DNA from 3 places in the Sphingosinicella xenopeptidilytica genome. Region 2 is predicted to be linked to each of the others. Evidence: predicted binding sites of a transcription regulator. Region 2 holds the regulator's gene; each other region holds the start of a gene.
The links. The regulator LexA, encoded in region 2, represses DNA repair genes until DNA is damaged. The targets are predictions, from matches to a motif close to GTTCCNCNCTTGTTCT.
Positions count from the first base shown of each region.

Region 1: a site for LexA is predicted at 6,989-7,004, ahead of ACFQ00_RS01310 (MmcB family DNA repair protein). Genes of this name have one in related genera too.
Region 3: a site for LexA is predicted at 8,270-8,285, ahead of ACFQ00_RS00980 (ImuA family protein). Genes of this name have one in related genera too.

Region 1 covers NZ_JBHTIK010000001.1:242,170-252,555, forward strand. Annotated here, with positions in the region: gene ACFQ00_RS01275 (transglycosylase domain-containing protein) at 159-2,165, shown strand; gene ACFQ00_RS01280 (M48 family metallopeptidase) at 2,142-2,885, opposite strand; gene ACFQ00_RS01285 (YcgN family cysteine cluster protein) at 2,882-3,325, opposite strand; gene ACFQ00_RS01290 (SCO family protein) at 3,313-3,945, opposite strand; gene ACFQ00_RS01295 (ankyrin repeat domain-containing protein) at 4,007-4,639, shown strand; gene ACFQ00_RS01300 (ActS/PrrB/RegB family redox-sensitive histidine kinase) at 4,651-5,940, shown strand; gene ACFQ00_RS01305 (ActR/PrrA/RegA family redox response regulator transcription factor) at 5,937-6,497, shown strand; gene ACFQ00_RS01310 (MmcB family DNA repair protein) at 6,494-6,973, opposite strand; gene ACFQ00_RS01315 (cell wall hydrolase) at 7,158-7,832, opposite strand; gene ACFQ00_RS01320 (DUF1491 family protein) at 7,996-8,319, opposite strand; gene ACFQ00_RS01325 (PilZ domain-containing protein) at 8,329-8,697, opposite strand; gene ptsN (PTS IIA-like nitrogen regulatory protein PtsN) at 8,694-9,152, opposite strand; gene hpf (ribosome hibernation-promoting factor, HPF/YfiA family) at 9,204-9,788, opposite strand; gene dnaQ (DNA polymerase III subunit epsilon) at 9,894-10,386, opposite strand, start outside.
Region 2 covers NZ_JBHTIK010000015.1:103,646-114,031, reverse strand. Annotated here, with positions in the region: gene trpE (anthranilate synthase component I) at 1-1,244, shown strand, start outside; gene ACFQ00_RS17310 (anthranilate synthase component II) at 1,284-1,877, shown strand; gene trpD (anthranilate phosphoribosyltransferase) at 1,874-2,863, shown strand; gene trpC (indole-3-glycerol phosphate synthase TrpC) at 2,860-3,654, shown strand; gene moaC (cyclic pyranopterin monophosphate synthase MoaC) at 3,658-4,134, shown strand; gene ACFQ00_RS17290 (molybdopterin molybdotransferase MoeA) at 4,128-5,318, shown strand; gene lexA (transcriptional repressor LexA) at 5,393-6,052, shown strand; gene dmeF (CDF family Co(II)/Ni(II) efflux transporter DmeF) at 6,056-6,985, opposite strand; gene ACFQ00_RS17275 (metal/formaldehyde-sensitive transcriptional repressor) at 6,999-7,280, opposite strand; gene ACFQ00_RS17270 (ComEC/Rec2 family competence protein) at 7,297-9,348, opposite strand; gene gltX (glutamate--tRNA ligase) at 9,502-10,386, shown strand, end outside.
Region 3 covers NZ_JBHTIK010000001.1:183,539-193,924, reverse strand. Annotated here, with positions in the region: gene ACFQ00_RS01015 (phytase) at 1-46, shown strand, start outside; gene ACFQ00_RS01010 (glucan biosynthesis protein) at 144-1,688, shown strand; gene mdoH (glucans biosynthesis glucosyltransferase MdoH) at 1,774-3,618, shown strand; gene ACFQ00_RS01000 (YbaN family protein) at 3,569-3,958, opposite strand; gene ACFQ00_RS00995 (ArsR/SmtB family transcription factor) at 4,096-4,395, shown strand; gene ACFQ00_RS00990 (SdpI family protein) at 4,377-5,033, shown strand; gene ACFQ00_RS00985 (autotransporter outer membrane beta-barrel domain-containing protein) at 5,088-8,099, opposite strand; gene ACFQ00_RS00980 (ImuA family protein) at 8,289-9,053, shown strand; gene ACFQ00_RS00975 (Y-family DNA polymerase) at 8,953-10,386, shown strand, end outside.

The DNA of each region.
Region 1 (10,386 bases), on a different contig from region 2:
AATGAATTGTTAACCTCGTCTGCGGCGTGCCGGGGGCGCCGCGCGCTTCAGGCTGGCGAAAGGTCGGCACGCGCAGTCTCTTCGTCGAACGGGCCTTGTTGCCGCCGCGATTGGCGCATACACGGCCCACACGGGGACGGTATACGGATACGCACGCCTTGGGCCGATTTCTGAAATCAGCACTGAAAATTTCGCTCGCCTTCGGAACCCTCCTGCTCGTCATTCTGGCGGTCGCGGTGGGCATCCAGATGTCGTCGCTGCCCTCGTTCGACGACATGATGCGCTCGCCGAACGGCCAGTCGATCCGCGTGCTTTCGGCGGACGGCGCCGTGCTCGTATCGGTGGGCCCATCCTACGGCCAGTGGCTGACCTATGACGAGATTCCCGACGTGATGGTGGATGCGATGCTGGCGGTGGAAGACCGCCGCTTCCGCTGGCATCCCGGCATCGATCCGCTCGGCATCGCGCGCGCGCTCTTCGTGAGCGCGAAGACGGGCGACCGGCTGAAGGCGACCTCCACGATCACGCAGCAGCTGGCGCGCAACATCTTCCTCAACAACAACCGCACGTGGACGCGCAAGGCGAAGGAAGGCCTGCTTGCGCTCGCCATCGAGCGCAAGTTTTCGAAGGAGCAGATCCTCGAGCTGTACCTCAACCGTGTCTATTTCGGCGGCGGCGCCTACGGCATCGACGCGGCGAGCCGGCGTTTCTACGGCCACAGCGCACGCACGCTGAGTCTACCCGAGGCGGCGATCATCGCGGGGCTTGTGAAAGCGCCGTCGCGCTATGCGCCCTCCTCCGATCCCGAGCGCGCACGCGAACGCGCCGCGGTCGTGCTGTCGGTGATCCACGAGACGAAGCCGCTGCCCGATCTTGCCTCCGCGCAGGCCGCGCTGAGGGACATCACGTTCGCGCCGCAGGCCCGGCAGAACAATGTGCGCTACTTCACCGACTGGGTGATGTCGCAGCTCGATATCCTGACCGACGAGACGGTGGAGCCGCTCGTCGTGCGCACGACATTGCTGTCTTCGATGCAGAAAGCCGCGGAAGATGCCGTCCGCACGCAGACACCGGCGGAGGCGCAGGGCGCACTCGTCGCGCTGTCGCACGACGGCGCGGTGCGCGCGATGGTGGGCGGCAAGGATTATGTCGAATCGCTCTACAACCGCGCGACGATCGCCGAGCGGCAACCGGGTTCGGCGTTCAAGCTGTTCGTCTATCTCGCCGCGATCGAAAGCGGCGTGCTGCCCGACGATGTCGTCGTCGACGAGCCGGTGCAGATCGGCGGCTGGAGCCCGCGCAATTCGAACGGGCGCTTCGCCGGCGAGATGACGGTTCGGCAGGCGTTCGCGCTTTCCATCAACACGGTCGCGGTGCAGCTCGGCGCGCGTGTCGGCTTCGATGCCGTCGCCGACATGGCGCGGCGCTTCGGCATCACGACGCCGGTGAGCCGCCAGCCCGCGACGGCGCTCGGCGCCTCCACGGTCCGCCTGATCGATATGACGTCCGCCTACGCCGCCGTGGCGCGCGGCGGCATCGAGGTGCGGCCCTATGCCGTCACCACGATCGAGACCGCGCGCGGCCGCAAGCTTTATGAGCGCCAGGCGGAAAACCCGCGCGTGCTCGTCGCGCCGTGGGTCGCCGCGAACATGACCAACCTGCTGCAGGCGGCGGTCGAGACCGGCACCGGACGCCAGGCGCAGATCGGGCGGCCGCTCGCGGGCAAGACCGGCACGACCAGCTCCAACAAGGACGGCTATTTCGTGGGCTTCACCGGCGATCTCACCGCCGGCGTCTGGATGGGCCGCGACGACAACAAGCGCGTCGGCGGCCTGCAGGGCGGCACGGCGCCCGCGCGCGCCTTCGCAGCGTTCATGCGCGTCGCGACGAAGGGAATGCCGATCGTCGAGCTGAACAGCAACATCCAGATCGACGACACGCTGAGCGAGCCCGATGCGGAGGTTTATGGCCTGGACGGCACGGTCGCGGGCTATCCGGATGAATATTACCGTGGCGGTCCCGATTATCAGGGCGCGATCGAGGTGCCGGTGGACGGCGAGGGCAACCCGCTGCCGCGGGTGCACCGGCCGGGAGCACTCGACAATGCGTGGCTGGAAGAGGCCGCGCCGCCCGTGGAGCCTTCAGCGGCGCCCGATCCAATGTAACGCGGCGCCGTGTGCGGCGAGCCAACGCGTCGATTTGCGCGCGGTGGCACCCGAGAGGCGGCTGCACAAAGCGTGGAATTCCGGCCCGTGATTGTGATGGACGATGTGCGCAACCTCGTGCGCGGCGACCGCGCGGCGCACGTATTCCGGCGCCATCACCAACCGCCAGCTGAACGCGAGTGCGCCGCGGCTGCTGCAGCTGCCCCAGCGGCCGGTGGTGTCGCCGAGCCGGACCGGCGGCGGCGGCAGCCCGATCTCGGCGGCAAGCGCGGTGCAATCCTCGGTGAGCAGCCGCTGCGCCTCGCGCCGCAGCCAGGTTTCAACGCGTCGCGGCAGTGCGTCCGCAGGGCCGCCGATGTGGAGCACATCGCCCTCCAGCCGGGCCGTGCGCGGCAGATCCGCGCGCCATTCGATCCTGATCTCGGTATCGCCGAAAGGGATATCGGCCCCGGGCGCGAACGGGCGCGGCGTCGGCCATTTCCGCGTGCACGCCGCGATCCACGGCTTCTGCGTTTCGAGGAACGCGGCGGCGCGCCGGTGCGAAACACCATTCGGCAGCGTGAGGCCGATGCAGCCGAGCGCGGCATCGGCGCGCAGCGTCATGCGCCGTGCGCGCGTGCTGACGCGCACGCGGAGCGGCACGATGCGGCCATCGACATCGAGCACGTCGGGGAGAACCGGTTTGCGCGAAAGCGTGCGCCGCAGGAACGCGAGGCTCACAGCTCGCGGTCCAGCATATGGTGTTCGAGCGGTCCGGCATCGTCTTCCGAAACCGTCCAGCCGCTGACCGATTCGCCGGCACGCTTCACGCTTTCCGGGTCTCCCGTGATGAGCGGGTGCCATTGGGGCAGTGGCTCGCCGCGATCGAGCAGGCGGTAGGCGCAGGTGGAGGGGAGCCAATCGATGCTGCGCACCTTCGCCGGCGTCAAACGGACGCAGTCTGGAATGTGCGCGCGGCGGTTGCGATAATCGGAGCAGCGCCCCGTGCGGCGATCGAGCAGGCGACAGGCGACGTTGGTGGCGACGAGCTCGCCCGTCTCCTCATCCTCGAGCTTGTGCAGGCAGCATTTGCCGCAGCCGTCGCAGAGCGCTTCCCACTCGGCGCGCGACATCTCTTCAAGCCGCCTGGTTTCCCAGAAGCGGTCCGTCAGCCCACCCATTTCGCAAGGCCCGCGGCGATCGCCGCCGCATCATCCGCACGTTCGAAATACATGACGGGCTTTCCGTCCGGGTCCATCAGGTAGATGAAGGCGCTGTGATCCATCAGGTAGTTCTGCGGATCGGTGCCCTCGCCCTTCGCGGCATAGACGCGGTAGGCGCGCTTTGCCGTATCGATCTCCGCCTGCGTTCCCGTGAGGCCGGTCAGGCGCGGGTGGAATGCCGCCACGAAATCCTTGAGCACGGCGGATGTGTCGCGCGCCGGATCGACGGTGATGAACACCGGCTGCACGCGCGCACCGGCGGCGGGGTCCGCCGCCTCGAACGCCTTCAGGCCCTGCGCCATGCGCTGCACGTCCACCGGGCACACGTCCGGGCAGAAGCTGTAGCCGAAATAGACGAGGCGGTAGTTGCCCTTCAGGCTGTCGTTCGTAACGCGCTTGCCGTTCTGGTCGGTGAGCGCGAAGTCGCCGCCGATGGGCGCACCGGCGAGCGGCGGCTCCTCCATACCCCGTGCAGCCGGCTTCGGCGCGGCGAGCCAGATGAACGCCGCGACAAACGCGACGGCGGCCGCGAGCAGCAGCGCGATGCGAAGAAAGGAGAGGCGACGCGGTTGTTTCATATTCAGCTTGTCCGGCCTATAGACCAGCTTTGCCCCCGGGGACAAATCGGATCCGCGCCACATGCCCAGCCTGCGTAATCTTGCCGCCCTTCTCATGACGTTCGCCGCGCTGTCGCTCGCCGCGCCCGCCGCCGCGCAATTCTCGGATCGCTACAACTTCTTCAAGGCGGTGAAGGACGGCGACGTGCTGAAGGTGAAGTCGCTGATCGACCAGCCCGGATCGACGCTGATCGACATGCGCGACAACGATACCGGCGAGATGGCGCTGCACATGGTGACGAAGCGCCGCGACGTGCCATGGATGAACTTCCTGATCGCGAACGGCGCCAGCGTGAACGTGCGCGACAAGGACGGTAACACACCGCTCCATGTCGCATCGCAGCTCGGCTTCATCGACGGCATCCAGACGCTCGTGCGCCGCAAGGCCGATGTGAACGCGGCGAACGGCCGGGGCGAGAGCCCGCTCGTCGTTGCCGTGCAGCAGAGGAACGCCATGGTCGTACGCGAGCTGCTGAACGCGGGCGCGAACCCCGATCTTGCCGACCATGTCGCCGGCATGTCCGCGCGCGAGTATGCCGAGCGCGACCGCCGCGCCGCCGCGATCGTGCGCATGTTCAAGGACAACGACAACAAGGCGAAGGCCGACGAGGCGAAGCCGACGACCGTGCTGCCGCTGCCGAACCCGGGCAACTGACGGGCCGCGGCGTGCCGCAGCCGCAATCACTCCAGCAGGCGCCGCTGCCGACGGCGCTCGGCACCGCCGGTGTCCGTGTCCGCACGCTCGTCACGATCCGCTGGATGGCGATCGCCGGCCAGTCGATCGCCTTCCTCGTCGTGCACCTGCTGCTCGGCTTCCAGGTGCCGCTTGCGGCGGCGGGTGCAGCGATCCTCGCTTCCGCGCTGCTCAACATCGGGCTTTCGACGCTCTACGCGCCGACCGCACGTCTTGTCGGTGTCGAGGCGCTGCTGCACCTCGCGTTCGACCTCCTGCAACTCGGCGTTCTTCTCTATCTGACGGGCGGGCTCGCCAATCCGTTCAGTGTGCTGCTCGTCGCACCAGTGACGATTTCCGCGACGCTGCTCAGCGCGCGCGCCACGGTCGCGCTGATCCTGATCGCGATGGCGATCCTCGGCGTGCTCTGGCAGTGGTCGCTGCCGCTGCCGTGGGCGGGGCCACCGCCAGTGCTGCCGCCGATCTACGTGCTCGCCAGCCTCGTCGCGCTCGGTTTCACCGTCGTCTTCCTCGCCATCTATGTGCTCCGCGTCTCGCTCGACGCGCGGCGCTGGCAGCAGGCGCTCGTCATCACGCAGGCGGTGCTGGAGCGTGAGACGAAGATGTCGGCGCTCGGCGCGCTCGCCGCGGCGTCGGCGCATGAACTCGGCGGACCGCTCGGCACGATCAGTCTCGTCGCGCGCGATCTCGCCGAGACACTCGAAGGCGATCCCGATTTCGGAGAGGACGTCGCGCTGCTCGACCGGGAGGCCAAGCGTTGCCGCGAGATCATGACCGATCTCGCCCGCCGCGCCGAAGTGGATGCGCCGTTCCCGCACGTGCCGCTGCGCGTGCTGCTGCACGAGGTGGCGCAGCCCTTCGAGGCGAGCGGCAAGCGCGTGCATGTCGATGCCCCCGCCACAGTCGTGGCGCGCACGCCCGAGCTGCTGCACGGACTCGTCAACCTCGTCGACAATGCCGTTCGCCATGCGGTACGCGAGGTGCGGATCGCGGCCATTACCGACGCTGAAAACGTGACGCTGCAGATCACCGACGACGGCGCGGGTTTTCCGACCGAACTCCTGCCGCATCTCGGCGAGCCCTATCTCGGCCCATCGCGCTCGGCGCGCGGCGGCACCGGGCTCGGCATCTTCATCGCCACGACGCTGATCGAACGCACCGGCGGCGCGCTGACGTTCCGAAATGCCGCAGGGGGCGGTGCGGTAGTCGAAATCGTCTGGCCGATCGCCTATATCGCGGCAGGAACGGAAGGACAGGCATGACCACCGAAACCGAAACCGGCGCTTCGCCCTCTGCTGATCGTACGCTGCTGCTCGTCGACGATGACAACGCCTTTCGCCAGCGGCTTGGCCTGACGCTCGAGCGTCGCGGCTATACCGTCGCGGCCGCCTCCAGCGTCGCAGAGGCGCGCGGGATCGCTGCCGAGCTGAAACCGGCTTACGCGGTGCTCGACATGCGGCTTGGTGACGGCAACGGGCTCGATCTTGTCGGGGAGCTGCGCGCGCTCCGGCCCGGCATCCGCATCGTGATGCTCACGGGCTATGGCAACCTCGCCACCGCCGTCGCCGCGGTGAAGGCGGGTGCGGTCGATTATTTGCCCAAGCCCGCCGACCCGGACGCGATTCTGAACGCGCTGCTCGCCCCCGGCGAAGCAAAGCCCGCGCCGCCCGAGGAGCCGATGTCCGCCGACCGCGTGAAGTGGGAGCATATCCAGCGCGTCTACGAGCTGTGCGACCGCAACGTTTCGGAAACTGCGCGGCGTCTGAAGATGCACCGGCGGACGCTGCAGCGTATCCTGTCGAAACGCTCGCCGCGTTAAGAAAGCTCGCCGAAAAACGGGTCTTCGGCCCGCTGGAAACGGCTTGCCGCGAGGCGGCCGAAGCGCAGGATTTCGGTACGTCGCCTTGCAGCGGGCAGCGGGCTTGTCGGTGCCATGCGCAGGATCGCCGCATCGAAGCGGTCTGCGACGATCACGCCGCTGATCTCCGGCCGGAACGCGGGCTCATCGAGAATCGCCGCCGGAATGTGCGGCGGCACCGCCCAGAAGAAACGGTCGCAGAAATCGAGATAATCGGGCCACTTCATGTCGCCGCGCAGATCGGCGAGCGACACCTTCACCTCGCAGATCACGATCTCGCCCTTGGCGTCGATCGCATAGACGTCAGCACGGCGGCCGTTGCGCAGCGGCACTTCGGCGAGCGCGGCAAGGCCGAGATGATGGAACATGCGCGTGACCCCCCGCACGACGTCGCACGCCACCATCGGCGATTCGGCGGAGAGTGCAGCGGGACTCATCCGCCGCACTCTAGCAGAACAGGACGGGAACGAAAGTGGCCTCGGACTGATCGACATTCAGAAGATGACGTGGCGAAAATGGTGGATTTCTGTGACCCGGAGCGCAGCGCACTAAAGGTGCGTGAGCACCGGAAGCTCAGAAAGCCGCCATTTGCAGACCGTCAGGGCTGAATGTCGATCAGTCCTAGCGGTAGAAGATATGTCCGCCGATGCGCCGCGTCTGTTCCTTCACGCGGCGCCAGCCCGGCTTCACGTAGGTTGCGTGGAAGAACGTCGCCTTATCGGTCACGTCCTGCCAGCCTTCGCCGACCGCAATAATCGCGATCGCTTCGGCGCGCTTCCATGCCGCGCCCTTCACGGTGGGAACATCGGGTTTGCCATCGAAGGTGAAGGAAAACTGCCCGCTCTGGTAGACGACGGCGCAGATATCATCGGGCCAGCGATCATTCTCCGCACGGTTCAAGATGACCTGCGCGACGGCAAGCTGGCCTTCGAGCGATTCGCCCCGCGCCTCGTAGTAGATCGCGCTCGCAAGACAGCGCATGTCGTCATCGAGTTCGCTGCGGGGCATATCGGCGACATCGCCGACGAGCGCGGCAAGATCGATTGCGGGTGCGGGTTCATCGGAGATGGAGAGGCCAACGCGTGGGGTCTGATCGATATCGAGTTCGTTTTCGATGGGGATCGGCGAGAACGGAAGGCCCTGTTGAGCGGCAGCCGGCACGTTGAGCACGATCGCGCCGGGTTCGAGGTTGCTGACGATATGATCGCCCGCTACCGGGGCCGCACTCGGCCATACCATCGCGATCATCGCCGCGCAGAACGCGACGAGGCTGATGCCCCGTATGGATTTCGACATGGAAGGGTCCGCTCGTTGTCCGGGGCTGCCCAAGGGGGCAAACGGGGCCGAAAATCAGGCCGCCAGCGCCGGGAGTTCAACATCAGCACCGGCCCAGAAGGCTTGGTGCATAATCATTTCGCGGTGCGGATTGCCTCTCGAACAGTCGAGAGTCAAGAAATTGTTAATCTTTGTCGACAAAACGCCCTGGATTCTCGATATCCAGTTCGACGATCCACAGATCGGGATCGAATTTCCTGCGCTTTTCGAGCGCTTCTTGTGCAGTGGGATCGCGCTCTTCGCGATTCTCGAAGATCGGCTGCCACGAGACCTTGCCGTCTCCCATATTCACGCGGGAAAGCGCCGTTATCGTGCCCGAAGATTCGCGCAGGAGGAGCAGAACGGCGCCCGAATCAGGCTCGCCCTTGGCAATGATGGTGGCGAAGCCGCCCGCAGCCTCGACCCGGCGGCGAAGCGCGCCGACCCATATGTCTGTCTTGATTCGCACCTGCGCCAATCAGGCGCTGGCGGCGGCGGCGTGTCCGGGCTGATCGGGCTTGGCATCGAGCAACCCGAGCATCCGCGCCTTATCACCCAGCCGCTGCAGCCCGCCCGAATCGCCATCAACGAAGACGAGACCCATCAGCCCCTGATCCGCCCACGCGACAAGGCACGGAAACGTGCCGTATTTGGGGAGAAACAGGTGAAGCGCGGTACCCTTTGCCAGCATCTGCTTGCAGGCGATGCGCGCGCCGCTCGTGGAGATATCGCGCACGATGCATCCATACTGCCGGTCGATCAGGCGAATTTCGCCCTTGAACACGACCTGACGGCGGCCCGCGAGACGCGCCGCTTTGCCTTCAGCCTGGGTGACTTCGATGCTCATGCTGCTTCGCTATGCCCGACTCCGCTTAAAAGCGCGTAAAGAGCATCACTATTGTTTGTGCCGCGCAGCTTGTCGACGAGGCGGCGATCCCGGAACATGCGGCTGATCTGCGCCAGCGCCTTCAGATGATCGGCGCCGGCATCCTCGGGCGCGAGCAGCATGAAGACGAGATCGACGGGCTGGCGGTCGATCGCATCGAAATCGATCGGCGGATCGAGCTTCGCGAACAGGCCCTGCACGGTCTTGAGTTCGGGAAGCCGCGCGTGCGGCACCGCAACGCCGCCGCCGAGCCCGGTGGAGCCGAGTCGTTCGCGTTCGAGCAGCACCTCCATGATCCGCGCCTCGGGCACGCTCACGACGGGCGCGGCAAGCGCGGCAAGCTGCTGGAGCAGGGCCTTCTTGCTGCCGGCACGGAGTCCTGTGTGGACCGTTCGCGGTGTGACGAGATCGAACATGGCTGAGCTTATACCCCAAACCGTCTGGAAGGGCCGTTAACGCGCCGCCGCTCAGGCGGCGGGCGGTTCGACCCAGCCGATGTGCCCATCCTCGCGGCGGTACACCATGTTGTAGGCGCCCGTCCGGCTGTTGCGGAACATCAGCGCACCGGTGTGCCGAAGGTCGAGCATCATCACGGCGTCGGAGACGCTCGCATCGGGAATGTCGACGCGGGTCTCGGCGACGATGAGCGGGTTGTCGGCGCTCTCGCCGGCCTCTTCCACCTCCTCGTCGGCGGCGCGCAGCACGCGGTATTCGGCGTCGAAGGCAATGTCCTTCACGCCGTTCAGCCGGTGGTGATCCTCAAGCCGGCGCTTGTAGCGGCGGATCTGCTTGTCGATTTTTTCGGCCGCGCCGTCGAAGCCGAGCTGCGCCGTGTGCGTCGACCGATCCGACGCCTTCAGCACAAGGCCCTGCGTCAGCTGCATCAGGATATCGCAGACGAAGCCGGCGTCGTGCGGACCGGGCTTCAGCGTGACGTTCGCGCCGGTGGCGCGCACGCCATACTTCTGCACCATCGCGCCCAGCGCGGTTTCGATATGCGTCGTGAGCGAAGCACCGACGTCGATCTGCTGACCGGAAACGCGGATATCCATTTCGGCCCATCCTTTCTTCTTGGCCTCGCCCGCCGGTTTGCCGGGCGATGGCGGTAAACTCTTCTCAGATGCCCCTCTCGGCGCATCCAACCCCAACACGAAAACTCAACCCGTGCCCGACTGCTCCCACAGCGGATTTTTCAGCAGCTTGAGGAAGGCAGCGTGCCGCGCCAGCTCTTCAGGCGTCGCGGCGTGCGGGCGGGGCGCCACGTAGCTGCGTTCGACGCGGATCGCAACCGTTTCCTCGTGCGCGGCGGCCTGACCAAGCGACATGCCGATCTGCCGGCCGCCCATGAGTTCGACATAAACGCGCGAAAGCAGCTGCGCATCGAGCAGCGCGCCGTGCTTGTCGCGCGCGGTGAGATCGATGCTGAACCGCGTGCAGAGCGCATCGAGCGAATGCTTGGCGCCGGGGAACTTCTTGCGCGCCATGACGAGCGTATCGCCCACGCGCTCGATCGGTATCTGATCGTGGCCGCAGTTGCGCAGTTCCCAGTTGATGAAGCGACGGTCGAACTCGGCGTTATGCGCGATGAGCCGCGCATCGCCGATGAATGCCACGAATTCGGCAGCAATCGCCGCGAACGCCGGCTTGTCG
Region 2 (10,386 bases):
CCGATGCATTCACGCCCGTGGACGCCGCGCCGCTCGATGCGCTGCGCGATCTCGTCGCCGGGTGCCGGATGGACTTGCCGGCGGATTTGCCGCCGGCCTTCGCCTGTCTTGTCGGCTACATGGGCTATGAGACGATCGGGCTCGTTGAACCGGTGCCGACGCCGGAGAATGATCCGCTCGGACTTCCCGACATGCTGTTCGTGCGCCCATCGCTGCTGATGGCGTTCGACCGGCTGAAGGACGAGCTTTTCATCGCCGCGCCGGTGTTCCCGAACGCCCTTTCGGCAAGCGAGGCACTTGCAGCGGCGATCGAACGGATCGAGACCGCAGAGGCACGGCTTGCGGGCGCATTGCCGCAGACTGCCCGCGAAACCGCCCTGCCCGCCGCTGCCGATGTGACGCACCACACTGACCCGACGCGCTATGCCGAAATGGTGCAGCGCGCGCAGGACTATATCGTTGCGGGCGACATCTTTCAGGTGGTGCTGGCGCAGCGCTTCTCGATCCCGTTCGCGCTGCCGCCGTTCAGCCTCTACCGCTCGCTGCGGCGCATCAATCCCTCGCCGTTCCTCTACATGCTCGACCTGCCGGGTTTCGCGCTGATCGGCTCCAGCCCCGAAATCCTTGTGCGCGTGCGCGAAGGTGAAGTGACGGTGCGCCCGATCGCGGGCACCCGCCCGCGCGGCGCGAACGCTGTGGAGGACGCCGCGAACCGCGACAGCCTGCTCGCCGACCCCAAGGAACTCGCCGAGCACCTGATGCTGCTCGACCTCGGCCGCAACGATGTCGGCCGCGTGGCGTCGGAAGGCAGCGTTTCGGTGACGGAGCGCAACACGGTCGAGTTCTACAGCCACGTGATGCACATCGTTTCCAACGTGCGCGGCGACCTCGCCAAGGACAAGGACGCCATCGACGCGCTGATGGCGGGCTTCCCGGCGGGTACGGTCTCGGGCGCGCCCAAGGTTCGCGCCATGCAGATCATCGCTGAGCTGGAGGGCGAAAAGCGCGGCGCCTATGCGGGCGGCGTCGGTTACTTCTCGCCCGACGGATCGATGGATAGCTGCATCGTGCTGCGTACGGCGGTCGTGAAGGACGGCACCATGCACATCCAGGCGGGCGCGGGCATCGTCGCGGACTCAACCCCCGCTTACGAGCAGCGGGAGTGCGAGGCCAAATCGGGCGCGCTGATCGCCGCCGCGCGCGACGCCATCACCCGCGCCGGAGAGTCGGGATACGGGCAATAACTTGCCCTCCCCCGCTCCCTTGATTAGGGCGGTCGCGCCATGATCCTCGTCATCGACAATTACGACAGTTTCACCTGGAACCTCGTCCACTACCTGATGGAGCTGGGCGCAGAAGTGGAGGTCGTGCGCAACGATGCGATCTCCGCCGGGCAGGCGCTTTCGAGCGGGGCGAGCGCGTTCCTGATATCGCCCGGCCCCTGCACACCGAACGAGGCCGGGATCAGCCTCGACATGGTCGCGGCCTGCGCCGATGCCGGAAAACCGCTGCTCGGCGTCTGCCTCGGCCATCAGGCGATCGGCCAGCATTTCGGCGGCAAGGTGGTGCGCGGGCACCTGATGCACGGCAAGACCTCGCCCGTCAGCCACGACGGCACCGGGCTCTTCGCGGGCATCCCCTCGCCGTTCACCGCGACGCGCTATCATTCGCTGATCGTGGAGGACATTCCCGAGAGCCTGATCGTGAATGCGTGGTCGGACGATGAGGCGGTGATGGGCTTCCGCCATGCAAGCCTGCCGATCCACAGCGTGCAGTTCCACCCGGAGAGCATCGCGACCGAACATGGCCACGACATGCTCGCCAATTTCCTGCGGATCGCCGGGATGACCCCGCGGCCGCGCGTTATCGCCCAGTGAGACACCTGCCCGCCACCGGAACGCCGCTTGGCGAGGCGGAGGCGCGCGCGGCATTCGATGCCATCCTGAATGCCGATGTCGAGGACGCGGAGATCGCCCGCTTCCTGACCGGCCTTGCCGAGCGCGGCGAGACCGTCGACGAGATCGTCGCGGCGGCAAGCGTCCTCCGAAGCCGTATGCGCCCTGTGGCGGCGCCCGAAGGCGCCATCGATGTGTGCGGCACGGGCGGCGACGGCGCGCATACGCTCAACATCTCGACCGCGGTCGCCATCGTCGTCGCGTCGTGCGGCGTGCCGGTCGCCAAGCACGGCAACCGCGCGGCGTCTTCGAAATCCGGCGCTGCGGACGTGCTGTCCGCGCTTGGGCTCGACCTCGATCTTGCCTCCGACACGGTGGAGCGATCGCTCGCCGAGATCGGCATCGGCTTTCTGTTCGCCGCGAAACACCATCCGGTGATGGCGCGCGTCGCGGGCGTGCGGCGTGCAATCGGACGGCGGACGATCTTCAACATGATCGGGCCGCTCGCGAACCCTGCGGGGGTGAAGCGGCAACTCGTCGGCGTGCCGGGGGAGCAATGGCTCCTCTCCATCGCCGGGGCGCTGCAGAGGCTTGGCGCCGACGCGGCCATGGTGGTGCACGGCAGCGACGGGCTCGACGAACTGACCGTCACCGGCCCGACGGCCTGCACGCGCCTGATCGCGGGGCGCCTCGAAACCGAAGAGGTGTCGCCCGAAACAGCGGGACTCGCGCGGCACGAACCGCAAGCGATCCGGGGCGGTACGCCCGAGGAGAACGCGTCGGCGATGCTGCGACTTCTGGAAGGCGAACGTGGCGGCTACCGCGACATCGTCTGCCTGAACGCCGCGGGCGCTCTGATCGTCGCGGGCAAGGCGGAGGATTGGGCCGCTGGTGCGGCGATGGCGGCGGCGGCGCTCGACGACGGGCGCGCACGGGCGCTGCTCGAACGCTGGAAGGCCTTTCGATGAGCGACGTGCTGGCGGAAATCTGCGACCACAAGCGCGGTGTCATCGCGGCGCGGAAAAGTGCGCGGCCGATCGGGGAGATCGAGGCGGCGGCGCGCATCGCGGATGCCCCGCGCGGCTTCAAGGCGGCGCTCGATACGGCGAAACAGGAGGGCCGCTTCGGCCTGATCGCCGAGATCAAGAAAGCATCGCCGAGCAAGGGCCTGATCCGCGCGGACTTCGACCCGCCGGCGCTGGCGCGCGCCTACCGCGCGGGCGGGGCTTCGTGCCTCTCGGTGCTCACCGAGGAGCACTGGTTCCAGGGCAGTGATGACAAGCTGATCGCGGCGCGCGGCGCCGTGCCGTTGCCGGTGCTGCGCAAGGACTTCATGGTCGATCCCTATCAGGTCGTGGAAGCGCGGGCGATCGGGGCGGATGCGATCCTCATCATCGTGGCGGCGATCGATATCGGGCTGGCGCAGGAACTGGAGGCCACGGCGTTCGGCTGGGGGATGGATGTTCTTGTCGAGGTGCATGATGCGGATGAGCAGAACACGGCGCTCGCGCACCTGAAATCCCGGCTTCTGGGCGTGAACAATCGCAATCTCAAGACATTGCATGTCGATATTGAGACATCGGCCGCGCTCGCAGGCGGTGTGCCGGCGGACTATACGCTTGTCGGCGAAAGCGGGCTGCGGACGCGTGCGGACCTCAACCGGCTGGCGGGCTTCGGGATCAACAGCTTCCTTGTCGGGGAATCGCTGATGGCGCAGGATGACGTCACCGCTGCGACGAAGCGGCTGCTGGAGGGCTGATTCATGGCGCTCACTCACCTCGACGAGGCCGGCAAGGCCCGCATGGTCGATATCTCGGGCAAGGCGGTGACGGCGCGCACAGCGATCGCCGAAGGCCGCATCACCATGTCCGCCGAGGCGCTCACGGCCGTCCGCGACGCCAGCGCGGCGAAGGGCGACGTGCTCGCCGTGGCGCGCATCGCGGGCATAACGGCCGCGAAAAAGACCGCCGACCTCATTCCGCTCTGCCACCCGCTGCCGCTCACCAGCGTCGCTGTGGATTTTGGGCTGGAGGACGACGGTGTGCGCGTGGAGGCGACAGCCTCGACGACGTGGGGCACGGGCGTTGAAATGGAAGCGATGACAGCGGCTTCCGTTGCGCTGCTGACGATCTACGACATGGTGAAAGCCGTGGACAAGGCGATGGTCATCTCGGGCGTGCGCCTGCTGAAGAAGACCGGCGGCAAGTCTGGCGACTGGATCGCCCCCAGCGGATGCTGAGCTACGAGGAAGCGCTAGCGCGGCTGCTCGCGGCCTGCGGGCCGGTTCCTCCCGTAGACCTTCCGCTCGCCGAGGCTGCGAGCCTGACGCTTGCCGGAGACCTCGCCGCGCGGTTGACGCAGCCGCCCTTCCCGGCCTCCGCGATGGACGGCTACGCAGTCCGCTGGGCCGATATGCCGGGACCTTGGCGTGTCGTCGGTGAAAGCGCGGCAGGCCGTGGCTTTGCCGGAAAGGTTCGCGCGGGCGAAACAGCCCGGATCTTCACGGGCGCGCCCTTGCCCGAAGGCGCCGACACGGTGATCGTGCAGGAAGAGGTGTGCCGCGAAGGCGATCTGCTGACACTGACGGGCGAAGGCCCGCCACACACGGGCGCGCACGTCCGCAAGGCGGGCAAGGATTTCAGCGCGGGCGAACGGCTGATCGCGGCGGGAACGCGGCTTAGCCCGCAGCATCTCGGTCTTGCCGCCGCATCCGGGCACGGCAGCCTTGCGGTACGGCGCCCGCGCGTCGCGGTCATCGCCACAGGAGACGAGTTGGTGCCGCCCGGCGAGACACCGCAAGCGGACCAGATCGTCAGCTCGAACGGCGTGATGCTTGCGGCGTTGTTTCGCGCCGCGGGCGCGGAAGCCTGCGACCTCGGCATCTTCCCCGACAATCTTGACGCCATCGGCAAGGGGCTGAAGGCCGCAAGCGATGCCGACCTCGTCGTCACCATTGGCGGCGCCTCGGTCGGCGACCACGATCTGGTGCAGGCGGCTCTGCAAGACGCTGGCGCGGCGCTCGATTTCTGGAAAGTCGCGATCAAGCCGGGCAAGCCGCTGATCGCCGGGTCGCTTGGGCGTGCGCGCGTGCTCGGGCTGCCGGGAAACCCGGTCTCCGCCCTCGTCTGCGCCGTGCTGTTCGCGCTGCCGATGCTCGCGCGCATGGCGGGACGCACGAACACCGACCCGACGATTACGGCGCGGCTGCTCGCCCCCCTGCCCGCGAACGGCAACCGCCGCGATCACCTGCGCGCGCGGCTGACGGCGGACGGCGTGCGCGCGTTCGATGCGCAGGATTCCTCCATGCTGGGCGTGCTCGCCGGTGCGAACGCGCTCATCATCCGCCCCGTGGGCGCTCCCGCAACGGCAGCAGGGGCTGATGTTCCCGTGCTCGCGCTTGACAGGATTTTCGTCACCCCCTAAATGTTCTCCATTCGTTCACGAAAAGCGGAACATCTTGTGGAACGAGTCGCGAAACACGGAAGGGCGGACCGGACATGCTGACACGCAAGCAACACGAACTGCTGATGTTCATCAACGATCGGCTGCAGGCCGGCGGTGTCTCACCCTCATTCGAGGAAATGAAGGAAGCGCTCGACCTCAAGTCGAAGTCCGGCGTGCACCGGCTGGTGAACGCGCTCGAGGAGCGGCAGTTCATCCGACGCCTGGCGAACCGCGCACGCGCACTCGAAGTGCTGCGCCTCCCCGAAACCGGCACGACGGCGAAGGCCCCTGCCCGGCAGACGCCGATCATCGCGGCGGCGAACGATGACGTCATCGAGCTTCCGCTGCATGGAAAAATCGCCGCGGGTATGCCGATCGAAGCGCTGCAAAGCGATCGTACGCTTTCCGTGCCCGCCGCGCTCCTCGGCGGTGCGGGCGATCATTTCGCGCTGGAGGTTTCCGGCGACTCCATGATCGAGGCGGGCATCCTCGACGGCGATTATGCGCTCGTCCAGAAATGCGACACGGCACGCGACGGCGAGATCGTCGTGGCGCTGGTCGATGAAGACGAGGCGACGCTCAAGTACCTCCGCCGCGACAAGGGCGAAATCCGCCTCGACCCCGCGAACAGCGCCTACACCGCGCAGCGCTATGCGCCGAACCGCGTACGCGTGCAGGGCAAACTCGTAGGGCTGCTGCGCCGATACAACTGAGGTTTACCGCGCCTCGACCGTGAGGTGCGCGAGTTCGTGCACCGGGTGCAGGCGCTCGCGGGCGGTTTCGGCCGGGATGCCAGTTACGGAAACGATCGCGGCGTGAACACCGGGGCCGACCTGCCAGACGTGAAGATCGCGGATGCGGGCATCCCCCGTTTCCACGCATTCGCGGATTTCCGCGACGAGATGCGGATCGGCGGCATCGAGCAGCACCGCTGAGGTGTCGCGCATCAACGACCATGACCAGCGCGCGATGACGATGGCGCCCACGATGCCCATGGCCGGATCGAGCCAGACCCAGCCGCCGTATCGGCCCGCAAGCAGCGCAGCGATTGCAAGCACCGACGTCAGCGCATCGGCAAGCACGTGCAGATAGGCGGCGCGCAGATTGTTATCGTCGTGGTGATGGCCGTGATGATCATGATGATGGTCATGGTCATGGTCATGGCCATGCCCGTGTCCATGATGGTGGCCACCCGACAGCAGCGCCGCACTGACGAGGTTGACGGCAAGACCGATGACGGCAACGAGTGTCGCATCCCCGAACGCGACCGTGACCGGGCTGGCGAGCCGGAGCGCAGACTCGACTGCGATGCCGAGCGCGATCACCCCCAGCACCAGTGCCGAGGCGAAGCCCGCGAGGTCGCCGACCTTGCCGGTGCCGAACGAATAGCGGGGATTACCGACATTGCGTCGCGCGTACGCATAGGCAACGGCGGCGATGCCGAGCGCGCCTGCGTGCGTCGCCATGTGGAACCCGTCCGCGAGCAGCGCCATCGAACCCGTCGCATAGCCGGCGATGATCTCGCCGACCATCATCAGTGCCGTCAGCAGCACCACCCAGCGCGTTCGCCGCGCGTTCGCGTCATGGCCCGCGCCCAGAAAATCATGGGAATGGCTGCCATCGGCCGCACCGTGAAAACCGTTCAATTCCGCCTCCTGCTCAGCGCATGTGCCGTTTGAGCACTGTGGCGAGTTCGTCCGCCCCCGCCGTGCGTTCGGCATCGCTCAGCCCCGGCGCGGCGACGTGCGCGCGCAGGTGATCCTCAACGAGTTCATCCATGAGCCCAGCCACGGCGCCGCGTACGGCGGCGGCGAGATGCAGCGTTTCGCTGCACGGCGCTTCGCTGGTGATCGCCCGCTCGATTGCAGCGACCTGACCGGCGATGCGGCGGATACGGGCAACAAGGCGATCCTTGCGTTCGGTTTCCTGAAGATGTGCCATACCATAGGGGGGTATCCTATATTGGCACGTGGCGCAACATGCTCCTGCTTTCCGGCGCCAGGCTGTGCCGCGCCCAGGGATGCGCACCGTCCTCCGCGGCGACACTGCGGATACGCGGCCCTTCGAGCCAGATCGACAGCGCGCCGGTTTCTGCGAGCTTTGCGCGGTCGAGCTTCAGCCAGCGCGGCGCACACCAATATGGCAGGCGGCGGTCGCTGACGACGATGTCGGCGGCGGCACAGGCGGGTTCGAATGCGGCGCGATCGATGAGAAGGCCGGAACGCGTGGCGAGCAGCGTCCATGCACGGTCGCCCGCCATGACACGGGCGGTGCAGGCATCGGTCGTGCAGCGCGCGTCCGGCAGTGTTTCGAGATTGCTGCTCGCGGCTTCTCCCGCCGCGTCCGCCCACATCGAGCGCACGTAATCTCCGGCGCGTGTGCGCAGGAGCGCGACCTTTCCATCCCGTATCACGGCGAGGTGCTTGCCCTCCCCGTCGACGATGAGGTCGGGCGGCTGCGCCGTCGCCATGCCCACAGTGCCGATCGCAAGCGGTAACAGCGCGAGCCACCGACGGCGCGTCTGCCAGAGGCAGAACCAGACGCCGCCGAGCATCAACACGGCGAATGCCCAGTCTGGCGCGGCGGGGAGCCGGGAGACGGCGCCGGGCATTGCCCCTGTGATCTCCGCGATGCGGATGAGGAGGTGGAGCGCATGGCCGAGCAGCCAATCTATGGGCGCGGCGAGCCCGACCGCGCCGAGAAACACCGACAGGCCGAGCAGCGGCAGGATCACGAAGCTGGTGTAGGGAATCGCCACGAGGTTCGCGGCGACGCCATAGAGCCCCATTTGATTGAAATGGAAGAAGGCGATGGGCGCGAGCGCGAACTCGGCGGCGATACCGGTGGCAAGGAGCGCGAGAATGCCGTGCCACATGCGTGCTGTGCGGCCCGCCTCCTTTCCCGCATTGAAGCGTCGCGCGAGCGGCGATTCATAAAGCGCGACGATCGCGGTGACGGCGGCAAAGCTGAGCTGGAAGCTTGGGCCGAGCAGGAAATCGGGGCGTACGAGCAGGATGAAGAACGCGCCCGCGGCGACGAGGCGCAGCGAGATCGCTTCCCGCCCCAGCGCGAGCCCGACGAGCACGATGAGCACGGCAATGCACGAGCGCACAGTCGGCACCTCCGCGCCCGCGATCAGCGTGTAACCGATGCCTGCGGCGGCGGCGGCGAGCGCGGCGATCAGCTTGATGTCTGTGCCGAGCGCGAGGCGTTCGCTCTGCGCGAGCAGGCGGCGCGTGCCCCACAGCACGCCGCCCACCACGACAGCGATGTGCAGGCCCGAGATCGAGATGAGGTGCGCGAGGCCGCTGTCGCGCATCGCCTCGGTAACGTCATCGGGTATACCGCCACGATCGCCGGTGACGAGCGCGGCCGCAAGCCCGCCTTCCCTGCCGCCGACGCCGTCCTGCAGGCGCTTCGTGAGCGCGCTGCGGAACGCCTCGAAGCGTCGGATGAAACCGGGACGCGAAGGTGCTGGCGCAACGACCGTGACGTCAGAGAGTGCGTAGCCGACCGCGCCGATGCCATCGAACCACGCGCGGCGCGCGAAATGGTAGCCGCCGGGAATATTCGGCCCCAGCGGCGGCGACAGCGATGCGCGCAGCGCGACCCGCGTGCCGGGTACGACGCCCTCCGGTGCATTACCTCGGATACCGACACGCGCGATGAGGCCCGGCGGCAGGCCGGAGATGTTCGAAAGACGCAGGCGCGTGCGGCTCTCGGCTGGGCGCGGTTCGACGGCGTCGACCGTCGCCTCGATCGTGAGTGCACGCCATGACCGCTCGATCACCGGCGCGCGTACCTGCTCGGCACGCAGCCATGCCGTGCCGACACCCAGCGCAAAAAGCAGGCCGACTGCGGCAAGCGCGATGCGCGGAAGCCCGTTTGCCAGCAGGCCGAACGCGGCAAGCGCGCCGCCGAGCAGCATGGCCGCGACCCATTCACGCGGTGTCGGCAGCGCGAACCATGCCGCGATGCCGAGCCCGAGCGCGACAGGTACGAACAGCACGAGCTGGTGACGCTCCTCCGCAAGCCAGATTTCTGCGGCTTCGTGCAGGCGCGTGCAATGCGCAAGGGGCAGTGCTCCGGCCTCGAGCGGCCCGGTTTGAACGGCTGGCAGCGTTATGTTAGAGCCCCCCGACTTCTTTCAGTTTCGGACAGGATTTCCATGGGCGCAAGCGCCAAAACCCCGGTCGTCACCCGCTTCGCACCGAGCCCGACCGGCTTCCTCCACATCGGCGGCGCACGCACCGCGCTGTTCAACCTGCTGTATGCGAAAGCGACCGGCGGCACCTTCAAGCTGCGCATCGAAGACACCGACAAAGCGCGCTCCACGAAGGAAGCGATCGACGCGATCATCGACGGGCTGTCGTGGCTGAACCTCGATTGGGACGGCGAGATCGTCTACCAGTCCGAACGCGAGGCGCGGCACGCGGAGGTCGCGCGCGGACTGCTGGAGACGGGCGGCGCCTACAAGTGCTTCGCGACGCCCGAAGAGCTGGAGCAGATGCGCGAGACAGCGCGCGCCGAGAAGCGCCCGATGCGGTACGATGGGCGCTGGCGCGACCGCGATCCCGCCGAGGCGCCCGTAGGTGCGCCCTACGTGATCCGCTTGAAAGCGCCGCAGGAGGGTGAGGTCACGCTTCAAGACGCCGTGCAGGGCGCAGTGACGGTGAAGAACGCCGAACTCGACGATTTCGTGCTGCTGCGTTCGGACGGGACGCCGACGTACATGCTCGCCGTGGTGGTCGACGACCACGACATGGGCATCACGCACGTGATCCGCGGCGACGACCATTTGAACAACGCCTTCCGCCAGCTCGCATTGATCCGCGCGCTCGGCTGGGCGGAGCCGAGCTATGCGCACGTGCCGCTGATCCATGGCGCGGACGGCGCTAAACTTTCCAAGCGGCACGGCGCGCTCGGCGTCGACGCTTACCGCGACATGGGTTTCCTCCCCGAGGCGCTGGAAAACTACCTGCTGCGGCTCGGCTGGGGCCACGGCGACCAGGAGTTCTTCACGCGCGAGGAAGCCGCGGCCGTTTTC
Region 3 (10,386 bases), on a different contig from region 2:
GATCGTCGACTGGCGCGCGGTGCGCCGGGCACTGTCGCTGCCCTGAAAGCAACCGTTCGCCGCAGGGCTGCGCGCTCCTGTCGCGCCGGCCCTTGCATCCATTTCGCTTGCGGTGCGTTCGCGGCAACGCAATGAAAACACGGATGAACCTTGATCGCGCTCGCTGGTCGCGCCGGGACGCGCTCGCCGGCCTTGCCGCGCTCGGCCTCCTTCCCGCGCTCCCGGCGCTTGCCGCGCCCCGTCTGGGTCGCGCGGAAGCCTTTTCGTGGGACGTACTGAAGCGGCAGGCGATGGCGCTGTCGGAGCGGCCGTTCGTGCCGCTTCCGCGCATCGAGGCCGCTGCCGCCGTCGACTATGATGCGCTCAACAGCATCCGATACCGCGATGCCGCCGCGCTCTGGCCGGATCGGCCCGGGCAATCGGTGCGCCTGTTCCCGCTCGGCAAATATGCGCGCGAACCGATCGCGATCCATGTCGTGGAGAGTGGCCGTGCCCGCGCGCTTTCCTATTCACCCGATCTCTACGAAATGCCGGAGGACAGCCCCGCCCGCGCGCTCACGTCCGAGAACGGCGGCTTCGCGGGCTTCCGCGTGATGAACCCCGGCAATGTCGGGGACTGGCTGGCGTTCCAGGGCGCGTCTTATTTCCGCACCGCCGGGCCGCTTCACCAATACGGCCTTTCCGCACGCGGTCTCGCCATCGACACCGGCCTTTCGACGCCCGAGGAATTCCCGGTCTTCCGCGTCTTCTGGCTGGAGCCGGGAGAGAACGCCTTCACCATCTACGCCCTCCTCGATGGCCCGCGCGTCGCAGGCGCCTACCGCTTCGTGAACCGTGTGATCGAAAACGAGATCGTGCAGGAGGTGACACTGTCCATCCGCCTGCGCGCCGATGTGGAGCGTCTCGGCTTCGCGCCGATGACGAGCATGTATTGGTACGGCGAGACCGAGCCCGGCCCGCGCCGCGACTGGCGGCCGGAAATCCACGATTCCGACGGGCTCCTCATCGCCAACGGCGCGGGCGAGCGGCTCTGGCGCCCTCTCGTCAATCCGCCGCGCACTGCGCTCAACGCCTTCCTCGATCGCAATCCACGCGGCTTCGGCCTGATGCAGCGCGACCGGAATTACGACAATTACGAGGACGACGGCGTCTTTTATCACAAGCGCCCGTCGCTCTGGGCCGAGCCGATCGGCGATTGGGGCGAAGGCACCGTCGATCTGGTCGAGATTCCCACGCAAGGCGAGACGGACGACAACATCGCCGCCTTCTGGCAACCGAAGGCTCCGGCGCGCGCGGGTATGCGCTACGACCTCGCCTATCGTCTCCGCTGGCTCGGCGGCGAGCCCGATGCCGCGCCGCTCGCGCGCGTCATCGGCACATACCGCGGCCTCGGGGGGCGACCAGGCCATCCGGCGCAGGAAGATGTCATCAAGCTCGTCGTCGATTTCGAAGGCGAAGCGCTGCAAGGCCGCGCGCGGGGTGACGTGACGGCCGAGGTTGCAACGAACGGCAAAATCCTGATGCAGGCCGCTTATCCGGTTGCCGGGCGTCCGAGTCGCTGGCGACTGATGATAGACGTGGAAGCTCGAAACGGGATCGCAACGGACCTGCGCGGGGCGCTCGTCTGCTGCGGTGCACAACTCACCGAAACGTGGCTGTATCAAATACCTGCGATCGGGAACGGATGATCCCGGCGCGCATTTGCTGACGGACCGGTCGACGCTGCGGACAAGACAGTGGGCCGGAAGTGTAACCAGGGTCGATACTGAAATTATGCGTCACGAAGTCCTGCTGTCTGAAGGCGTGTCCGGAGGCTACGACACGGTTTCCTACAATACGCTGCACCGGCGCGCGGAAGGGCTTCCGCCCGAAGCGCCGCTCGCCATGCCGCTGCAGGATTGGCGCGCGTGCGATCCCGCGCCGCTGCGGTCCGAAACCGCGCCGCAGGGCATTGCGCTCCGCCGCTTTCTGCTGATTGCCGCAACGCTGCTCATCGCGCTCGTGGGCGGCGGCGAAATGGCGCGCGCCGCCGCGCCGGGCGGCTTCGCGCTCGGCGAGCTGCTGCTCGTCGCGCTGTTCGTGCCGCTGTTCGCGTGGATTGGTTTCGGCTTCCTCACCGCGCTCGCGGGTTTCGTTCGCCTGCTTGTCGGCGCACGCGATTTCGATCTCGTGGCGGAAACCGCACCCGAAGGGCGCACCGCCATTCTCGTCCCTGTCTACAATGAAGACGTATCCGCCGTTTTCGCCCGTATCCGCGCCATGGCGCTCTCGCTGGCTCGCGAAGGGTGCGCACGCGATTTCGACATCTTCGTGCTCAGCGATTCCAGCCCCGAGAACGGCCGCGCCGAATATGCCGCCTTCCTGTCGCTCCGCCCCACGCTCGCCCCGCGCCTCTACTATCGCCGCCGCGAGGCGAATATCGAGCGCAAACCCGGCAACATCGCCGATTGGGTGCGCCGGTTCGGCGGCGCCTACGATTACATGCTCGTGCTCGATGCCGACAGCCTGATGGACGGGCGCACGATGGCGCGCATGGCCGCGACGCTGGATGCGAACCCCGGCGTCGGCCTCATCCAGACCGTGCCGGATGTCGTCAATGCCCGCACGCTCTTCGCGCGCTGGCAGCAGTTCTCGGGGCGTCTTTACGGCCCGGTGGCGACGGCGGGCATGATCTGGTGGTCGGGCAGCGAGGCGACCTTCTGGGGTCACAACGCGATTCTGCGCACACGCGCCTTCGCCGAAAGCTGCGGCCTCGCCGCGCTTCCCGGCGCCGCGCCGTTCGGCGGCGCGATCATGAGCCACGACATGGTCGAGGCAGCGCTGCTCCGCCGCCGCGGCTGGGCGGTGCACATGGTCGCCGCGCCCGGCAGCACAGAGGAGTTCCCGCCCAGCATCGTCGATTTCGCGAAGCGTGACCGGCGCTGGTGTCAGGGCAATCTGCAGCACCTGCGCGTCCTCGGCAGCCGCGGCTTCCACTGGGTGAACCGGCTGCAGCTCTTGATGGGTGGTTCGGCGTACTTCACCTCGCCGCTGTGGCTGCTGCTCATCGTCGCGGGCATCGTGCACCATTTAACACAGGGTGCGGGCGTCGCGCCCGCACCCTGGCTGCTCGGCTTCACGTTCGCGCTGCTGTTCGGTCCCAAGCTGCTTGGCCTCGTCTGGACACTGATCGATCGCCGACGCCGCGCCGCGCTCGGCGGCGTGCGGCGGATCGCGATGGGCATCCTCGTCGATGTGCCGCTCTCGGCGCTCGTCGCCCCGCTGATGATGTTCACGCAGACGCTGAACCTTGCCGATATTCTGATGGGCCGCAGCAGCGGCTGGTCGCCCCAGCGCCGCGAGACGGACGGCATCGCCTTCGGCGACGCATTGCGCCACTATCGCCCGCATGTGCTGCTCGGCGCCGCCATGCTGGCGTTCGCGGCGGCCGGTATGGGATCGTCGCTATGGCTGCTGCCCGTTGCCATCGGCCTCGTGCTCAGCCCGTGGCTCGAGATGCTCACCGCCCGCCAGTCCGCCTTGCCCGCGCTGTTCGGTGTTGCCGACAGGCCCGTGCTCGCCGCGTCGACTAGCGCGCTTGTTCCGTTTCGCGTTCCACCGTCGGCCTTGGCCGCGTAACCACGAAGAGCGCAGAGGCGAGCAGCCCCGCTGCCGCCAGCCCGCGCCACAGCGGCGAAGGGTTCCCGGTCAGGTGGAAAACCGCGTATCCGAAGGCCATGCCCGTGCACGCCGCGATCTTGGCGCGCGTACTGATCGCGCCTTCACGCCGCCACGCGATCACCGGCGGGCCCAGCTTCGGATGCGCCAGGATTTTCGCCTCCAGCCGCTCTGAAGACCGCCCGAAGAAATAAGCCGCGATGATGATGAAGATCGTCGTGGGAAGCAGCGGCAGGAACGCCCCGATGATGCCGAGCGCCAGCGACAGGAAGCCGAGCGCAAGGTAGAGGTGGTGAGTCATGCCCCGGTTTATGGCCCCGCGCGCGGCCTTCGTCGATACGCTATCGCCAATCATTCGCGGCATGATCGCGGGTCTAGGGTTGACCGGGCGGTCCAGTTTATGATTTAGTCATTTCGCTAATAGACAAATGAGGGGTCGTGAACGCGGTTTTCGACGCATTGGCGCATCCGATCCGCCGACAGGTGCTCGAGATGCTGAAGGAAGGCGGCAAGTCCGCCGGGGCGCTTGCCGATGCGTTTCCCGTTTCGAAGCCCACGATGTCCGCGCACTTCGCGAAGCTGAAATCGGCGGGGCTGATTCAGGGCGAAAACCGCGGCGGCAGCATCATCTACACGCTCAACCTGTCGGCGGTCGAAGAGGTCGTGATGGCCTTCATGGGTCGGCTTGGCGTGGGCGAAGCGGAGAAGGAAACAGCGGAATGCGCGAGCACGCACTGATCGTCATCTCGTGGATCACCGTGGCGGCCCTTGCCGCGATTGCGACAATCGCGCTCGCGCTGCTGCCCGAAGGCACGCAGCTTCCCATGCACTGGAACCTCGCCGGAGAGGCGGATCGGCATGGCGATGCGGCGTTCGCGCTGTTCGCGCCGGTGGTGCTGTGCGCCGTGCTGTCGCTGGTCTTTGCCGTCCTGCCGCGCCTCGAACCTCTGCAGAATCGCATGGAAGGCAGCGCCGCGCTTTATCGCGCGGGGTGGATCGGCATTCTGGGCATCATGATCATGGTGGAGCTTCTGGTCGCCGCCCCGGCGTTCGGCTGGACTATACCGATCATGCTGCCGCTCGTGGGTGTGGGCCTGCTGCTGATTTACGTTGGAAACGTCCTGCCGAAATCGCGCCCCGGCTTCTTCGTGGGCATCCGCACGCCTTGGGCGCTCCTTGATACGGACAACTGGATCGCCACGCATCGCTTCGGCGCGTGGACCACGATGGCAGGCGGCCTGGCGCTGCTTCTCGCGGGGCTGCTTCCGCTCACCCCCGAGGTACGTGGCGCGCTGGTCATAGGCGCGCTCCTCGTCAGCACGCTCCCGCCCGTCTTCTACTCCTGGCTCCTCTGGCACCGCCGCACGGGGCGCTGACGGAAAAAGATAAGGGGAGGCCGACGTGTGTCGTCGGCCTCCCCTTGCGTTTCGTCAGAGCTTGATGGCGACTGTCGCGCGGACGCCGTGGTCCTGGCCGTGATCGCCGAGGTTACCGGTGTAGCGCGTGCTGAGCGTGAGGCCCGGGGCCGCGCGCCAGTCGAGGCCCGCTTCGGCCTGCACGCTGTCCTTTGAAAGCGGCGTGCCTTCGATGCGGAAGGCGGTGCCGCCTGCGGCGAACTGCAGATCCGAAGTCACGTCGACATCGCCGAGCGCATGTTCCCAGCCGATCTGCACGCGGCCGACGACGGGCGCCTGCGCGCCGCCGATCGTTGCGCGTAGACCGAGCGAGGACCAGCTGTAGCTGCGGCGGCGTCCATCGCCTTCAAGCGCGGCGGTGCCGCCGGTTTCGGCGAAGTCCTTGTCCTTCAGCCACAAGCCGTTGATGCCTGCAAACGGCTCCACCGAACCCTTGCCGAGCGGCAGCGTGTAGCCGATCTCGCCGAACAGCTGCACGGCCGATCCGCCGTAGCTCGCCGTCAGCTCCTCGCTGAAGCTGCGGAAGTCGACGTTGCGCGTCGTATCGGTGTCGAGGTCGGCATAGCTGGCGCCGGCGCGCAGCGTCAGCGCGCCGAAGGCGGCGCTGCCGTAGACCGCGCCGTAGAGGCTTTGCGTCTCCGCCTTCGATCCGCGCGCGCTCAGTGTCACGTCCGCTTCCGTCGTGCCGCCCGCGATACCGATCTTCACGGTGTCGCCGACATTGGCTTCGATGCCGAGCAGCAGTGAATAGCCGGAGCTGTTCACATCGGCCGCGTTGCCGTTGCCGTCGCGGTTGATCCAGTTACCGCCGGCTTCGGACCACAGCACGATATTGCGGCCTTCGGTGGTCGCCGCAGCACCCTGCGAACGGCCGAGCAGCGAGCGGCGAAGCTGCGCCGCGCCTTCGGATGCGATCGAAAGGCTCGATGCGTGGATTTCGCCCGAGAAGGCATCGAGGCCGCGACCGGCTTCGGCCGTCGAGGCGCCGACAAGCGCGGTGTAAACGGCGCTTGCGGGGCTGAACGCGCTGTCGATGGCGCTGCCCGTGGCGATCTGGTTCGGCGTCGTGCCCGCTGCCGCAAACGTGATGTCGTTGCGCGTGAGCGTGAGCGTGACGGCGTTCGGGCCATAGCTCAGCGTCGGCGTCAGGAAGGCGAGGTTGCTCGTCACGTCCTCGAACGTGCCGGTCACGCCGGCGCCTGCCGTCACGATCTCATAGTGCGTCTGCGGCAGGTAGTCGCCGTCTTCCGCCAGCACCGCGATGGTGCCGCCCTCGATCGTCGCCGTGCTGGTGGCCACGATCAGGTCGGTATTGCCGGCGGCATCGACTTCCACCTCGTAGGTGGAGCCGGCTTCGAAGATCACAAAGGTCGCCGAAGTCAGCTCGCCGATCGAATTGCCCGGCGCTGCGGTCGCGCCGGTGCGCACGATGAGCCCGCCGACGGTGCCGTTGCCGCCGATGCTGGCCCCGTTCCGCACGTCAACGTCGGACGCGGCGAGGGAGCCGTTGACCGCAAGGCGGCCGGCGCCGACCGTTGTCGTACCGCTGAAGGTGCTGGTTCCTGTCAGGTTCAGCGTGCCCGCACCCGATTTGGTGAGAGCGCCGTTCCCTGAAATAACGCCTGCGAACGTACCGTTCGTCGCTTGGTCGAAGACGAGCGCGGCGTTGTTCACGATGCCGCCTTGCAGGCTCGCGGTGCTGCCGACGAGCGTCCCGCCCGTGATGGTGGTGCCGCCGGCATAGCTGTTCGCGCCGGTCAGCGTGAGCGTTCCGGTGCCATCCTTGGTAAGGCTGCCCGAGCCGGAGATGTCGTCGGCAAACGTGCCGTTCGTCGCCTGATCGAAGACAAGCGCGGCGTTGTTCACGATGTCGCCCTGCAGGCTTGTCGTGGTGCCGACGAGCGTGCCCTCGCTGACCGTGGTGCCGCCCGAATAGGTATTGGCGCCCGTGAGAACGAGCGTCCCCGCGCCATCCTTGGTGAGCCCGCCCGAACCGGAGATGACACCCGTGAAGGCGGCGTTGTTGCCGTCGGTGTCGATCGTGCCGTCATTGTCGGTGATGCTGAGATTTGCGCTGTAGCTTCCCGGCGCATCCACGAGCAGCGTGCCGCCATCGAGCACGGGATTGACGTCGCCGTTGACGAGGTCGGTCGTCGTGCTGGTGCCGGTGATGTTCTGGCTGATCGCGGAACTGATGTCGGTGCCGAAGATGTAGGAATAATCGAAGGTGATCGTGCCGCCGGTCAAAAGGTCGCCGAGGTCGAACCCGAGACCGATGGTATTGTCGCCGTCGCCGACGTCCGTACCGCTGAGATAGGACGCGGTATCCGTCGTCCACCAGGTAACGGCCGAATTGTGCGTGTAACTGCTGTTGGTGTAGAGGCCGATCACGTACTTCGAAACCAGCGCCTCGGCATAGACGAGGTCGTTCGCGGAAACCGATCCGGTCCCACGGAAGTTGTTGGTGGCGCTCGAATCTCCCGGCGCTGCGACCGCATCGGGATCGAGCTGGCGCGAGAAGGTGATGTCCGTGAGGTCGCTGAGAGCAGTGATCGTGGTACGGATCTTCAGCTGCTGTTCGTCCTCGTCGAAATAATAGTCGTTGGTGATCGTGAACAGGCCGCCGGCCGTTCCCGTCCATACCGCGCGCTGCTCATAGGTCGCACCGTTGAAGGCGACGCCGCTGTAGTCGGTGAGCGTACCGCCGGTGATGTCGAATATGCCGTCGTTGTTGTTGATGAGCGTGAAGGCCGAACCGCCCGTGCCGCTGACGACGAAGCCTTCAAAGGGCGAACCCGGCGTCAGATAATCGTAGGCGGGATTGAACGTGCCCGTGCCCGTGCCGTCATAAAGAATGCCCGGCGAGGTGTTTCCCGAATAGCCGAGTGTGCCGTTGTCGTTGATGCCGATCTGGATGTAGTCGCCGGTCAGCACCAGCGACGCGGCGAGTGCGGGCGAAGCGGCCAGTAGGGCGAGCGCAGCACCCGAATACAGGGTGGCCTTGCGCGACAGGGCAGCAGATTTCATGACTCTCATTGTTATTCTGATCCTCTCATCAGACGGACGAAAATGTCACCCTGCAGCGGTTAAGTCGCGATGATTAAAAAGAGATTTACTATAATCCATTTCGGATACGATCCCGCCGATCCGCGCTGACGCACGTGGCCTTGACTCTCTCGGTGACGGGAAGCGATACTAGAACAAATAGAGAACAATATGTCCGATTCGCCGACCTCTCTCGCCGATCTGCGCGGCATCGTTGCCGAGATGGAAGGTCGGGGCGCGCACGGCCGGGGTGCGGGCATCGTTACAGGACATGCGGGCCTCGATGCGGCTGGCGTGGTGCGCGGTCGGCTGCATGAAGTGTTCGGAGATGGTGGCAGTGGCGCGGCCGCTGGGTTCGCGGCGCTGATGGCGTTTTCGGCGGCGGCAGCGGCACCGGTCGTCTGGCTGCGGACGGATGCGGCCGCGCGCCGGGCGCCGCTTTACGGGCCGGGGCTCGCGGAGCTCGGCATCGATCCGGCTGCGTGCATCGTCGCGCAGGCGCCGGATGAGGCGGCGCTGCTGTCGGCAGCGGTGGATGCACTGCGCGTCGTCGCCCTCGGCGCTGTGATCGCGGAAAGCGTGGGCCGTACGCGCCTGTTCGGGCTCACCGGCACGCGCAGGCTCACGCTCGCGGCCGAAGCGTCGGGTGTGCCGCTGTTTCTGCTGCGGCTCGATGCCGAGCCCGCGCCGAGCGCGGCGGAAACCCGCTGGCGCATTGAGGCGGCACCGTCTCGGGCACTGGCGGCGGATGCGCCGGGTCATCCGGTGTTCGCTGTGGAATTGCTGCGCCGCCGCGCCGGTCCCGCCGGCTCCGGCTGGCGCGTGGAGTGGGATCGTGACGCACGTGTCTTTCGTGAAGCGCCGCTATCTGGCGCTGTGGTTCCCGTGGCTCCCCGCGGAGCGGCTGGCGCGCGCCGGGCGCACAGGGTCGCCTGAACGCCCGCTCGTCATCGCCGAGCCGGTGAAGGGCGCGCTGCGCCTCGCCGCCACGGATCGTCATGCCGAAGCGCTCGGGCTCCTCCCCGGCCTGCCGCTCGCCGATGCGCGTGCGCGCGTGTCGGCGCTTCTGGTTGCGGACCACGATCCGGAAGCCGACCGGCGCCTGCTCGAACGGCTCGCGGACATCTGCATCCGCTACACACCGATGGTGGCGCCGGATCTGCCGGACACGCTCATCCTCGATATCGCTGGCGCCGCGCATCTCTTCGGTGGGGAGGACGGCCTGGTGCGCGCTGCGCGCCTGCGGCTCAGGCGTCACGGCTTTACCGTGCGCACCGCCTTCGCGGACACGCCCGATGCGGCGCGGGCGCTCGCGCAGTTCGGGGCGGCGTCCGTCGCGGCGCTTCCGGTTGCGGCGCTGCGTCTGGGGGAGGAGCGCGAGACGGCGCTACGTCGCGCCGGGCTCCATACCGTGGGGGATATCGCCTGCCGTCCGCTCGCTGGGCTCGCCACGCGTTTCGGGGCGCAGGCGGCGACGGCGGTGCGCCGCATGGTCGGCGATGCGGAAAGCCCTTTCGTGCCGCGCCGCGTGCTGCCGCCGGTCGAGGTCGAGCGCCGCTTCGCGGAGCCGGTCGCACGCACCGATTATGTGCTCGGCGTGCTTGCCGATCTGCTCGCTGAGGCGTGCCGGATGCTGGAGGCGCGCGGGGAGGGCGGGCGCCGTTTCGAGGCGGTGTTCTTCCGCGCCGACGGCAAGGAACAGACGGTCTCCGTCCAGACCAGCACCCCCGTCCGCCATCCCACGCCGGTCGTCACGCTGTTCACGCACAGCCTCGCGCGCCTCGAAGACCCGCTCGACCCCGGCTTCGGTTTCGATGCCGTATGCCTCGCCGTGCCGGTCACGGAGGCGCTTTCTCCCGGCCAGCCCGATCTCGACCGTGCGCCGCCGCCCGGCCCTGCGCTTGATGCGCTCGTCGATCGCCTCGCCGCGCGGCTGGGGCCGGAGCGTTTGCTGCGCTTTCATCCGCGGGAGAGCCACATCCCGGAACGTGCCGCCCGGCTCCGCTCCGGCAGCCCTTCCGGAGATTGGCCAGTTCCGTCTTCGGGCGAGCCCCCCTTGCGTCCGCTCGCACTCATTCACCCGCCCCGTCCGCTTTCGAATGTCGTCGCGGATGTGCCCGATGGGCCGCCCCGGCGCTTTCGGCTTGGCGGCGCGGTCCTCACCATCGTGCGCGCCGAAGGGCCGGAGCGCATTGCAGCCGAATGGTGGCGCAGGCCCGGCCTCACGCGCGATTACTACCGTGTCGAAGACGAAAGCGGCCGCCGCCTG